Regions from separate parts of the Paenibacillus sp. JJ1683 genome, predicted to be linked through region 1. Evidence: a T-box and tRNA genes for the amino acid it is inferred to sense, from the RefSeq annotation. Region 1 holds a T-box; the other regions hold tRNA genes.
What was found. A T-box is a leader RNA that pairs with one kind of tRNA and senses whether it is charged. The one in region 1 lies ahead of leuS (leucine--tRNA ligase), so its partner is inferred to be a tRNA-Leu.

Region 1 (4,357 bases):
ACATGGGTGCAGGCGACGGTGTACAAGCCGCTTCAGATGGGCACATTCGTCCTGGTGGACGGGGGGGTGCTTGGTTTTGGTGCAATAGGAATGATTCATTCGTCGGAACGTAACCGCATGCTTCGCTTGGGCGAGGAGGTTAAGGTACGGGTCACGCTTGTTCGTGAAGACGGTCGGGTCAATCTGGCGATGTCGCCACGCAAGGAAGTAGGCCGTGATGAGGATGCGGATCGGTTGATTGCATTTCTGAAGGAACGTCCGGGTGGCGGTATGCCATATTCTGACGCAACGCCGCCGGATATTATCAAGCAACGGTTTGGTATCAGTAAATCCGCCTTCAAGCGTGCGATGGGCAAGCTGATGAAGGAAGGGCTGGTTACACAAAAAGAAAACTGGACCTACCTGGTGGAGAAGATGCCTAAACCGAAGGACGGGAATGGGGAATAAAGATGGCTTCTTACCGCAAGTTTGCCTATGTGTATGATGAGCTAATGCAGGACATGCCGTACCCGGACTGGTTGCGCTTTGCACGGCAAGCTTGGGATCGATACGGTATGCCACATACAGTGGCCGAGCTGGGCTGCGGAACGGGCTCAATTACGATTCCACTGGTTAACTCAGGCTTCGAGGTGGCTGGCATCGATTTGTCCTCTGACATGCTGGCAGTAGCCCGTCGCAAAATGGAAACTACTCCTCAAGGGCAGCGATTGTTTCGTGAGGGGAGCGTTCGCTGGATACAGCAGGATATGCGAGAATGGATTTTACCGGAGCCCGTGGATTCTGTCATTTCTTTTTGCGATTGCCTGAATTATTTACTTGAGGAAGAAGATATCATTTCTACTTTTCGCAGAACGTATGCTGGTCTGAAGCCTGGTGGAACCTTTCTGTTTGATGTACATCATCCCCAGACATTTTTGCGTTATGATGAAGAACAACCATTCGTACTGGATGAACGCTCTATTTCGTATATCTGGACATGCGCATTGGACACTCCCCGTTGTGAAATTGAGCATCATCTCAGTATCTTTGCGAAAGCAGAACATGAAGGACGCGATCTGTACCAGCGTTTTGAGGAAATTCATGTACAGCGTGCTTATGATCCAGACTGGATGAAGGCAGAATTGTCCAAAGCGGGTTTTCGTGATGTGAAGGTATATGCAGATTTTGAATGGGTAGAAGCAGCAGATGACGCGGCGAGACTTTTTTATGTCGCTGTAAAATAGCTAGGATTCATTGAGCTAATATAGAAAAAGAAAGACGCTTTTCATGAAGTCATGAAGGGCGTCTTTTTGCTCTCATATATTCACTTTATAGTTCAGCTGAAGTTCATCACCCGGTACACCCCGAATGCCCCAATTCTGTTTCGGGGTTTCAAATATAGTAATTTCAAGATCCTGTGGAGAAATACCCAAAAGATCGTTAATTCTTTGAAATAACAGATTGATGAGTTGCTTCTTAGCTTCTGTCGTTCTGCCTTCGAAGATACTGATTTCAATAATGGTGTATGCGTCGGAGCGACCATCTGCATATATAAAATCTTCATGATTCATAGGGAAAAAACGATGAAACCTCTTGTCTGGAGGATAATTGAACGCATCCACCACGGCAGAGTGAATCACCTCTGAAAGTTGCTTTTTGATCGGATTTAGCTTCTCTTTTGTCCCGAAAATTTTAATCTGTGCCATGTCTCCACTCACCTTTCTTATCTCATCTCAACTTGAACCATTGCAACTTGGAGTTATTATAAAACATTCGTATTCATGTGTCATGGACAACTAGTATGAAGATGGCGCTTCGTATCAAATGTAGTCCTTATTTGACTTTTTTCGCGGTTTTCAATATAATAGTGCCATTATTAACGGTTAAATAATCGCTGATGAGGAATAGTAGTTTTGTCTGGACATGTAGAGAGCCGGCGGGTGGTGCAAGCCGGTTGACAGTGCAAAGCGAACTCACCTCGGAGATATGCGTCCAACGCAGGAAAGCACCTATATAGGTGTCAGTATCCTGTTATTAATACGCATCGGATCACCTCCGTTATCAGGTGCAAAGGGAGTAGAATGCGAAGAACGCTTTCTGCTAACTAGGGTGGTACCACGGGAATATAACCTCTCGTCCCTAGCGCTGACACGCTACGGGATGCAGAGGTTTTTTTGTTGCATACCGTTTGAGGAGGAAAAGACAATGACAGACACACAGCCGAAGCACGGCTATCAACCGCAAAGTATTGAACCAAAATGGCAGAAATATTGGGATGAGAACAAAACGTTCCGCACTGGGGAAGAACCGGGTAAACCGAAGTTTTATGCTTTGGATATGTTTCCGTATCCGTCTGGAGCTGGTCTGCATGTAGGCCACCCGGAGGGATATACAGCTACAGATATTGTTTCACGTTATAAAAGAATGCGTGGCTACAACGTACTGCATCCGATGGGTTGGGACGCCTTTGGTCTGCCTGCCGAACAGCATGCGCTGGATACAGGCGAGCACCCACGCGAAATTACGGTGAAGAACGTAAATAACTTCCGCCGTCAAATCAAATCACTTGGCTTTTCATATGACTGGGATCGTGAAATCAGCACAACTGATCCTGATTATTACAAATGGACACAGTGGATTTTCATCCAGCTGTACAAGCGTGGCCTCGCTTATGTAGCTGAAGTGCCCGTGAACTGGTGCCCAGCACTGGGAACGGTACTGGCGAATGAAGAAGTAATTGATGGTAAGAGTGAGCGTGGCGGTCATCCGGTTATCCGCAAACCCATGCGTCAATGGATGCTGAAAATTACGGAATACGCCGATCGTTTGCTTGACGATCTGGAGGAACTGGACTGGTCCGAAAGCATTAAGGATATGCAGCGGAACTGGATTGGTAAGTCTACCGGGGCAGAGGTTCATTTTCCAATTGAAGGCTATGACGAACAACTCACAGTATTTACAACCCGTCCAGATACATTGTTCGGTGCAAGCTACTGTGTGCTGGCCCCAGAGCAGGAATTGGTGGATATGATCACTACACCTGAGCAAAAGGACGCTGTACAACAGTATCGTGAACAAGCTGCTCGGAAAAGTGACCTGGAGCGTACGGATCTGGCCAAAGATAAAACAGGCGTATTCACAGGAGCTTATGCAGTGAACCCGGTGAACGGCGAAAAGCTGCCAATCTGGATTGCCGACTATGTACTGGCAGGCTACGGAACAGGTGCAATTATGGCAGTACCGGGCCATGATACACGTGACTGGGAATTTGCCAAGAAGTTCGGATTGAAAATCACTGAGGTCGTTCAAGGTGGAGACGTGGACAAAGAGCCATACACCGAGGATGGTCCGCATGTCAATTCAGGCCTGCTGAATGGACTGACCAATGAGGAAGCTATTCCGAAAATGATTGAATGGCTCGAAGCTGAGGGTAAGGGGCAGGGCAAAGTAACCTATCGTCTGCGTGACTGGCTGTTCAGCCGCCAACGTTATTGGGGCGAGCCGATTCCAGTAATTCATCTAGAAGATGGAACGATTAAAACAGTTCCTGAGGATCAACTGCCGCTCGTACTGCCAGAGATGGACAATATCAAGCCTTCAGGTACAGGTGAATCCCCACTGGCGAATGCGACAGATTGGGTAGAAACCGTTGATCCTGAAACAGGTATGAAAGCACGTCGCGAGACAAATACGATGCCGCAATGGGCAGGAAGCTGCTGGTACTACCTGCGCTTTATTGATCCAAAAAATGATAAAGAGCTTGTGTCCAAAGAGAAACAGCGCGAATGGATGCCTGTTGACCTGTATATTGGCGGAGCGGAACATGCGGTTCTTCACTTGCTGTATGCCCGTTTCTGGCACAAGGTGCTGTATGATATCGGCGTAGTGGAAACGAAAGAGCCTTTCTATAAGCTGGTCAACCAGGGTATGATTCTAGGCAACAATAATGAAAAAATGAGTAAATCACGCGGTAATGTCATCAATCCAGATGATATTGTTAATACGTTTGGCGCCGATACGCTGCGTATTTATGAGATGTTTATGGGGCCGCTGGAAGCGACCAAGCCATGGAATGAGAATGGGGTAGAGGGAGCGCATCGTTTTCTGTCCCGCGTATGGCGCCTGTTTGTTTCCGAGGATGGTAGCCTGAACGAAAAAATTAAAAATGACGGCGGTAGCGACGAGTTCAAACGGACCTGGCATAAAACGCTGAAAAAGGTAACCGAGGACCTGGATGCATTGCGTTTCAATACAGCGATCAGCCAGCTGATGATCTTCACCAATGATGCATACAAAGCAGACCTTCTGCCGCGTGCAGCGATGGAAAACTTCGTGCAAATGCTGTCGCCGCTTGCACCGCATCTAGCCGAGGAACTGT
Region 2 (4,357 bases), 2.4 Mb from region 1:
TTGTTGCTTCATTGTTGTTAATTTGAAATTACGTCTTGAATCATACACCCGTGCAAGGAAGACTGTAAAGCTCAACGGCAAGGCTATAAATCACCCTTTAGAGCATAGAAGATTAAGGATAACGCTTACAACCAACCTATGCTTCTCGTATCTCTCTAAAACTCTGTATTTCACCTCTTTTTGAAAATGAAAGGCATGTCAATATTGGCGTAGGGTATGGTACGGTTGCCCTTTATTTATAAAAAAGAAAGAAAATGCGCTATATGTACTAGATAATTATCGAATGAACCCTCTTTTATAAGAAGAAACACCTCAATTTGCTCCATTTGAAGTGTGATTTACCGTTTTGAACAAAAGACGATTTTACAATGCACAATGTCTGTAGACTCTTCTGGACTTGCAACCCCTTGTTGAATTGTTCACAATTTAATTGTAGAATATTGAATTAGGAGGGATATCATGAGTGTATATAAATATGATGCACAGACCCTACAAGGGGCACAAATTCCGTTATCCACATACGAAGGGAAAGTTCTTCTTATCGTGAATACTGCCAGCAAATGTGGGTTAACCCCCCAGTACAAGGCGCTACAAGAGCTATATGACCAGTATCATGAACAGGGGCTCGAAATTTTGGGATTTCCCAGCAACCAGTTCGCCAAACAAGAGCCGGGTTCCAGCGAGGAGATCTCCGAGTTTTGCCAACTCAATTACGGAGTGACTTTTCCCATGTTCGCCAAGACAGATGTTAACGGTGATCAGGCACATCCTCTATTTCGCTACCTGACCCACACTGCTCCAGGCGTATTAGGCTCCAAAGCGATCAAATGGAATTTTACTAAATTCTTAATTACACGAGAAGGTAACGTATTTAAGCGTTATGCGCCGCAAACCACTCCAGACAAGCTTGTAGGAGATATTAAGAAGCTTTTGCAGAAAAACTGACAATCTTTATGCATTACAGTTAACGAGCGGTCCGTTGTCCATACGACCGCTTCTGTGACGGGAGGATATGACGAAAAGTATTTAACAAAAAAAGCATCCCTTCACGTAAAACGTGTCAGGATGCTTTTTCAACTGGGTATTGCATATAATGCGGTCGAGAGGACTCGAACCTCCACGGGCGTACGCCCACTACCCCCTCAAGATAGCGTGTCTGCCATTCCACCACGACCGCATGTCATAATGTATTGAGGCAACAGATTTATTATACTCTCTCAGCAACAATTTGTAAACAAGAATATTATAATTATTTTTAATGTAACTTTATATAACATATATAAGCAATAAAATTATTTAATTTGACACAATAGAGCTGTAAGTGTAAAAATATATTACATAAATGTTCGATTTCTTATTACAAATCAATATTCAAGTCAAATAACATCACACAAATATTCACTTCAAGGAGGCGAACCGTCCTGCATAAAGGTAACCGGTTGCTAAACTACGCATTATTGTTGGACCCTTCCTTACCTATTGGTGGTTTCACCCGTTTCTACGGATTGGAGGAGCGTTTCCGCGCCGGACACCTGAACAGTCTTCAGGATCTGAAACATTACATGCGAGACGATTGGTATCCTCAAATCACAACCCTTGACGGCATGGCCATTAAAAGTCTGTATGCAGCCATCCAGCAGAATGACGGTTGGCGGATCGCCCTTATTGATAAAATGTTGCACACCCAACATCCTTCCTCGCAGCATGTAAAAGAGTCGCGACTTTCTGGCCAGCGACTGCTCAAGCTCACCAAGGCTCTTTATCCTTGGCTCGCATTTGACCAACTGGAAGACACACTCACTCAATACAATGCAATTGGCACACTCGCTACTGTCCACACTTGGATTAACTCCCTCCTCGGAAGCGATATAGAACAGACCATTCACGGCTATTTTGCCACAGCGGTATCCTTCTGTATCGAAGATGCCTTCAGACTGCTCAATCCTCCTTATGAGGAAAAAAATCCTCTTATCGATCATATGACCAGCGAGTTGCTTACCACCTGGAAGAAGATTAACAAACCTACGCCAAGCTCATATCAGCGCCATCTTTTCCACAGCCATCGGACCAGCTCCTACATCACTCAGCCACCCTATATGAGCCATAGCAGCCAATTGAATGCATCCAGACCCTTTTCCTCCTCCGTCCTATTTAAACGCCTCCCAGCATCCCTCTGATGCGTCGTTTACCAATCTAGCAGTCACAATAAAAATACTCTGCCCTTTTCTCAAGCGGCAGAGTATTTTTATTCATGTATCCCAAATTCACACCACTAACAGACTACAATCGGATTATTTTCACTTTTTGCACTTAATTAAGTAATTATTTTAACAAAATACCGTATTTAAGATTGTATAAACACGTATAAAAGTGTATCATAGTTTTAGATGGTTAATTCTAACATGTTTACTGATGATTATTATATCACACCAATTATTCCGTAAGAATCCGTAAGGGGCGATTTCTCTTGAACAACAAAATGCCTGTCACCTCCTTCGGGTGGGCCATCAAACAAAGGCTTGTCGAGCTTCGGCTGGATCAGAAAACATTTTGCGAGACACATAATATTCCGCCTTCACGCTTGTCCAATCTGATTCACGGCACCCGCAAAGCACAAAGGTACAGAAAACAAGTTGCTGCAATTCTGAATATCGACGATAACGATTATAAGGAGGCGACACCACACTAAACCGAACAAGCATTTCAGCAACCAATGCGTCGCCATATTATCAGGAAACCAAATAAACCCGTAAACCGAACCCTCAGTTCGTTTTACGGGTTATCACCCAGGCGTTTAGCCATAGATTATTCAAGTTTTGTTTTGTCCTTCTCTCTTTTTTGCTTACGGTACTTCGCAAATTCAACGTATTCTAAAATAAAGTTCTGTTCTTCTGTCTCAAGATCTTCAGCCTGGCAATTCAGTGGCCCCATCACCCCAAAAAAATAAGCAGCCTTCTGCTCCTGAAGCACGCCTTCCCCTGGCTTAATCCCTTTCATCAACCAGTCGAGCGATACATTAAAAAAGTCCGAAATCTGAATCAAATGGGCGGTACCTGGCGTTGTTTTTCCCCTTCTCCAATCACCGAGATTCCCTGAGCTAATTTTAAGCTTTTCACAAAATGCCTTCTTGGTCATTCCTCGATCCTTAATTAAAGCTTCAATCCGCTGATAAATAGTTTGATCTCCCACAACGTTTCCCCTCCGACACTGTAGCTTTTTCTAATTAATTTTCAATTGTACACATTAGAATGTCCTTATCAAATCCCACAGCAAACATTAATCAGTAGTTGAATTGGGCTGGTTTTTCTCTTTACGAAAGCGGGTAAATTCAATATACTCAAGTATAAAATCTCTTTCCGCCTCACTTAGCGATCCCCCCTGGCAATTCAGTTGCCCTGAAGCTCCAAAAAAATAAGGGTCCTGCGACTCCTTCAGCACCTTACTCTGCACGTCTCGACCCAGCATAATCCAATCCAGACTAGCGTCAAAAAAAGAAGCGATTTCTATGAGTTTATTCGTGCCTGGTGTCGTTTTTCCTCTTTTCCAATCTCCAAAGTTCCCTGTACTAATGCCCAACTGCTGGCAAAACGCCTTTTTCGTCATACCTCGTTCCTTAATGAGCTCCTCAATGCGTTGGTAAATAGATTGCATAGAAGTTCCTTCCTCCCTAGCAGGCTCTCCAAATAACGATATCATGTCCCTTGTTCCCTTTTCAAAGATCACGTGTGCTAAAATTACCGAATTATGTATGTTGGTTTTCATTATACCACAATATGCAACAAAAACCGCCTGTTTTCCGAAGAAAGGGCGGTCTTTAAGTCAGTTCACTTTCGCCAATCACGTAGCAGAGTTGTCGATTTTAAGTAAAATCCGCTTCAATTCGTTCAACGTTTCACTTAAGTGCAATAAATCTTCTTCCGGCAGATACACCAGTCTCTCTTGAATTTTATTAGAGAAGGTATGAAACACCTGTTCACAAAAAGCGTCGCCTTCTTCTGTAATGGCTACGTTCACGACTCTACGATCCGAGTCGCACGATTGGCGGTCAGCCAACCCATGCTCCACCAGCTTATCCAGAAGAGGAGTCATGTTTGGACGAGAGACATTTAGTTGTTTGGACAAATCGGATACCGTAGACGAACGCACTTCACGCAGAAGCAAGAGTACCTGAAAGTTATTAGGCGACAAATGCAACGGAAAATCAAGCGGACCGTAGGTGAAAAATTTCTTCTTCACAATCGGAAACAAGCCCAAAATATTTTCTGATATATTTCCTAACAGTTGAGTGTCCATATTTTTCACCGTCACTTCATAAGTTTATATATTTATTATTCTATAACATTATGGCGTTATATTA
Region 3 (4,357 bases), 180 kb from region 1:
CTGGTTGGCGTAATTGCATTGATTATTATTATAGGCCGATTACTTTAATGAGATGACTGAAAAGTCAAAAAGATTAGGGATGTGAAATGGAGTGTTAAAGGCAGCTTTACTTTTTATTTTGGCTGGCATCGCCGAAATCGGAGGTGGATATTTGATCTGGCAGTGGCTGCGAGAAGGCAAGACATGGTATGTCGGACTTTGCGGCGGAGTGATTTTAGCTGTCTATGGAGTCATTGCCACCTTCCAGGTTTTCTCCTCCTTTGGGCGTGTATATGCAGCATACGGAGGTGTCTTTATTGTTCTTTCCATTGCATGGGGCTGGTGGATTGATAAAAAGACACCTGACTTGTACGATTTCATTGGTGGATTGATTTGTTTGGTAGGTATAGCTGTAATTCTGTTGCCGCGCTCAGGGTGATAGGACAAAAACCCCCTTTTTTTTAAAAAAACATGACTATAGGTCTACAAAAATAAGCTTCATATTCCGAAATAGAACTTAAGGAGGGGGTTCTATGAACTGGAATCAAATGAAGCTTAGATTGAAATTTGGCAGTGCTATGCCGAAGAGTGAAGGTAATTTCTCTTTTGGTCTCTTGTGTGGACTCTTCATCAGCATTGTGCTGTGGATCTCAATTATTGGTTGGATCATGCTTATCTTCAAGTGATGCTTAACAAAAACCTGTGACTTATAATTCATGCTTTATTTTGTAAAATCATTACGTAGTTTGTCTATTCCACGGCCTACGGCTTCATCAATCATATCGGTAGCTGCAGGTGAATCGGCACCAGGGTCAGGAATCCGATCAAATCCTGGTTCACGCTTATCCAGAGATTGTTTATATTCGATTTGATCGTCAGTAAGACTCTTTTTTTTGGAATTATGTTTTTTCATAGCACATTACACGCTCCTTCTTAGGCATGGTCAGTTCTACACTTTACATAAACGCTTATGCTCCATATTAAACGCTTATAAAATAAACCGGGAAGGATAAATCCCGCCCGGTACTTTCCAAACAACTAGCGATGCTCAATCAAATCAATCGCTCCCAGAACAACATGAGCCAGTCCGAAACCGAGAATGCCTGTAGCTGCAAGTTTGTACTTACTGCTCAGCAACACAGCGCCTGAAGCCGATACTACCGTCCCAAGAACAGCTGGAATCATACCTTCACGCATTCGTAACACCCCTTCTGGTGGTTTGGAAAGACGTTTATTAGTGTAGTTCAAATGTGCACAAGTTATACAAAAAGAGAAAATTTATATTTTTTTTTAAAACCCCTTTACATTTTGATGAAATTATCGTATTATAAGTTGGTGCCCAGATGAACGACATTTACATAACGAGAACACTTCTTAGTAAGTAAGCTTCTCAGATACTTGTAAGATAAGAACAAGTAAGTGTAAAATAGCGTTCCTAAATGCTTGCCGGGGTGGCGGAATTGGCAGACGCACAGGACTTAAAATCCTGCGGTAGGTGACTACCGTACCGGTTCGATCCCGGTCCTCGGCATCCTAGTTTATTGCATGAAGCCCTTGATAATCAGGGGCTTTTTGCTTTTTTTAGGGATTGAGATTTAAAACCCATATCATAAGGGGCGAGTGCCATTTTCACTTTTGGGGACGGATTGGGGACGAATTTTTGGATTTACGCATAGCTTTGACATGAGTGGATACTTCCTCTATATGCATATCTGCATATCTGGATATCTGCATACCTCATAGGCTTCATTTTTTATGGAAAGGTAAAGTCTCCAGACTGAGTCGCTCTTGATTAACGCATCAATAACTTTGGTTGCTTCTTCCTCAAAATAGTTTTTCTGTTCTCTTTACGCCTTTCTTATCCTCGTTACTAATATCCGCTAGGGGATTGTTTTTCGTAGCCTGATGAAGGAGAGATTGAGGTAAAGTAGGAGCCTACCCTTATTCTAATATGACTTCCATCATAATTTTGGTAATATAATCTTTTTCCCGGTATTTTACCACGGCATCATATATATATTCTTCATAAACATAATCTCCTAAAGATAAGTTTAGTCGATCCATTTCCGAAAAAAGTCGATCATAGGTTTCATGAATGCTCTTTTCTTCACCAATATGGTAGCCCGTTAGAAAATATCCTTTCTTAGTTTTCAAATAAGGATAGTCCTCCCGAGGATTAGGTTGCTTTATGTACAGATAACTGTAGTTCGTATAGTCACCCTTCAATACTTGCTCTTTTTTTGTAATACCCCCAATAGGATATCCTGTATCGAGAAATGATACATATAATTCGTCAACAAATTCTGAAACCACTCTCACAAAATCTTCTTCCGAAATATTTTTTATATTTTTACTAAGATAAAGTGTTGCTTCTGTGTGTTGTTCAAGAGAAATCTGGTGAAAATCTAACCGTGATGCCTCTTCCATGAGTTCTATTTTTGCGTCGATGATTCTTTCCGTCATTTCAATTTCTTTTCTTTTTTTAACAATGTTCTCTTTCTGTTGGTGCATTAAAGATAAAAAGCTGGCAGGTGATTTGTGTTTCATATACTGCTGGATTTCTTTGAGTGACATTCCAAGATCTTTTAACAATTCAATAACGTTGAACCATTCTAATTGACGAATAGAATAAAAACGATATCCTTTATCGTTTTTGTAAATCGGAGAAAAAAGGCCAATTTGATCGTAATAGAGTAATGTCTGCTTATTAACTTTACATAGATCGGAAAATTCCCTCGGAGTAAAGTATTTTTCATTCATTTTTGAGTGCCTCCCTTGACTATATAGTTACTATATACCATATGATCGTTTTGTAGACAAACTAAATGGAAAGGTTTTGTTATTATGTTTAGCGAAATTCGGGTTGTAACGAGCTCGAATGAAAAAGAAGTACTTTCCTTAAGCATAGCTAAGGATCAGCGACAGTTTGTAGAATCCATCTCACAATGTTTACAAGAGGCTAGGGAGGATACTCGTTTTGTACCAGTAGGTCTGTATAAAAATGGTATACCAGTGGGTTTTGCTATGTACGGTAAATTTGAAGACGAAGTCTGGTTCGATCGGTTTCTAATAGATGAGCGATTTCAGGGAATGGGCTTGGGCAAATATTTTATGGAAAAGCTTATTTCATTTTTAGAAAATGAGTACCCTGGCCACCATATTTATTTAAGTGTTTATGAAAATAATATCCATGCAATTCAATTATATAAACAATTTGGATTTACTTTCACAGGTGACTTTTATACACCAAAAGAAAAAATAATGAATAAAAGAAATCAATGAGATTGATAAGTTTGAACATAGGATGCAACTGTCAAAAGGAGATTAAATGTAATGAATGTTAAAAAATATTTAGGTGTCTTGCTTTTTATTTTAGTGACCATCCTGTTTACAGGCTGTTCGCTCCAAACGGTCTCATTAAAGGACTCAACACACAGCAGTTCTGTTTTAACGCAATTTGATGAAGTCGCTAAATATATTTCGGAGCATAATGATCTTCCCGGGAATTATATAACCAAGAAAGAGGCCAGGAAATTAGGCTGGGAGCCTAGTGAAGGAAATTTGGAAAAAGTAGCCCCAGGCAAAAGCATAGGCGGTGATGTATTTCGAAATCGAGAAGGCTTGTTGCCCGAGAAAAAAGGGAGAATTTGGTACGAAGCAGACATTAATTACTCAGGCGGAACTAGGGGGAGCGATCGAATTCTCTACTCCAATGATGGCTTAATCTATAAAACAACTGATCATTACCGTACGTTTGAGCAACTAAAAGAATGAAGGGGGCTTTATGGTGGTTGTAATTATAAATGGAAATAACATTCATGGAAAAGAAGAATTACATGATACACTTCAAGCCCAGCTTGGATTAGACCAAACTTACGGTCGAAATTTGGATGCATTATGGGATTGCTTAACTGGCTCCATCCCGATGCCACTTACAATTCAATGGCTTGATTTTCACGCAAGCAGGAAATCCCTTGGAGAATACGCCGATTGTTTGTTGGATTTAATGCGTGAAGCCGAAGAAGAGGTGGAGAATTTTACTTTTGACGTGAAAGTATAATTATCTTTTTAAGATTTTCACTTTTAGTTAGGAGAACAAAGACGAATTGGGGACAGACTCTGGTATTTTATATAGATTACAGTATTCGCAGGTACACAGGACCAACGAAGCGCCTCACCGTTAATATGCGGAAGAGGCGCTTTAATTTTGGAAAAATTACATGCTATAAAATTCAGTTTAGTTTTGTGTTTTGTAATGATAATTCTGCTGCCAAATGATTCATTATCTTAATCTGGATATAGATACATCATCCAAAAGAATGGTTGCAAAAGCATCCTGTGCTGTAACGCGAAACACTAAATCTCTGGAGACTGTCCC

Region 2: it encodes a tRNA-Leu, which carries the amino acid that the T-box ahead of leuS (leucine--tRNA ligase) is inferred to sense. The anticodon was not compared.
Region 3: it encodes a tRNA-Leu, which carries the amino acid that the T-box ahead of leuS (leucine--tRNA ligase) is inferred to sense. The anticodon was not compared.

Annotation. Positions count from the first base shown of each region.
Region 1 covers NZ_CM129820.1:3,879,012-3,883,368, reverse strand. The annotation lists gene ACUC6J_RS16570 (CvfB family protein) at 1-447, shown strand, start outside; gene ACUC6J_RS16565 (class I SAM-dependent DNA methyltransferase) at 450-1,223, shown strand; gene ACUC6J_RS16560 (tautomerase family protein) at 1,296-1,685, opposite strand; T-box leader at 1,865-2,123, shown strand; gene leuS (leucine--tRNA ligase) at 2,185-4,357, shown strand, end outside.
Region 2 covers NZ_CM129820.1:1,526,435-1,530,791, reverse strand. The annotation lists gene ACUC6J_RS06505 (glutathione peroxidase) at 460-945, shown strand; tRNA gene ACUC6J_RS06500 (tRNA-Leu) at 1,095-1,177, opposite strand; gene ACUC6J_RS06495 (urease accessory protein UreF) at 1,440-2,177, shown strand; gene ACUC6J_RS06490 (Rha family transcriptional regulator) at 2,468-2,689, shown strand; gene ACUC6J_RS06485 (helix-turn-helix domain-containing protein) at 2,806-3,189, opposite strand; gene ACUC6J_RS06480 (helix-turn-helix domain-containing protein) at 3,277-3,651, opposite strand; gene ACUC6J_RS06475 (MarR family winged helix-turn-helix transcriptional regulator) at 3,838-4,293, opposite strand.
Region 3 covers NZ_CM129820.1:3,697,024-3,701,380, reverse strand. The annotation lists gene ACUC6J_RS15765 (hypothetical protein) at 1-48, shown strand, start outside; gene ACUC6J_RS15760 (YnfA family protein) at 92-418, shown strand; gene ACUC6J_RS15755 (hypothetical protein) at 513-665, shown strand; gene ACUC6J_RS15750 (hypothetical protein) at 701-892, opposite strand; gene ACUC6J_RS15745 (hypothetical protein) at 1,018-1,176, opposite strand; tRNA gene ACUC6J_RS15740 (tRNA-Leu) at 1,425-1,510, shown strand; gene ACUC6J_RS15735 (MerR family transcriptional regulator) at 1,921-2,739, opposite strand; gene ACUC6J_RS15730 (GNAT family N-acetyltransferase) at 2,824-3,261, shown strand; gene ACUC6J_RS15725 (ribonuclease domain-containing protein) at 3,313-3,753, shown strand; gene ACUC6J_RS15720 (barstar family protein) at 3,767-4,039, shown strand; gene ACUC6J_RS15715 (carbohydrate binding domain-containing protein) at 4,262-4,357, opposite strand, start outside.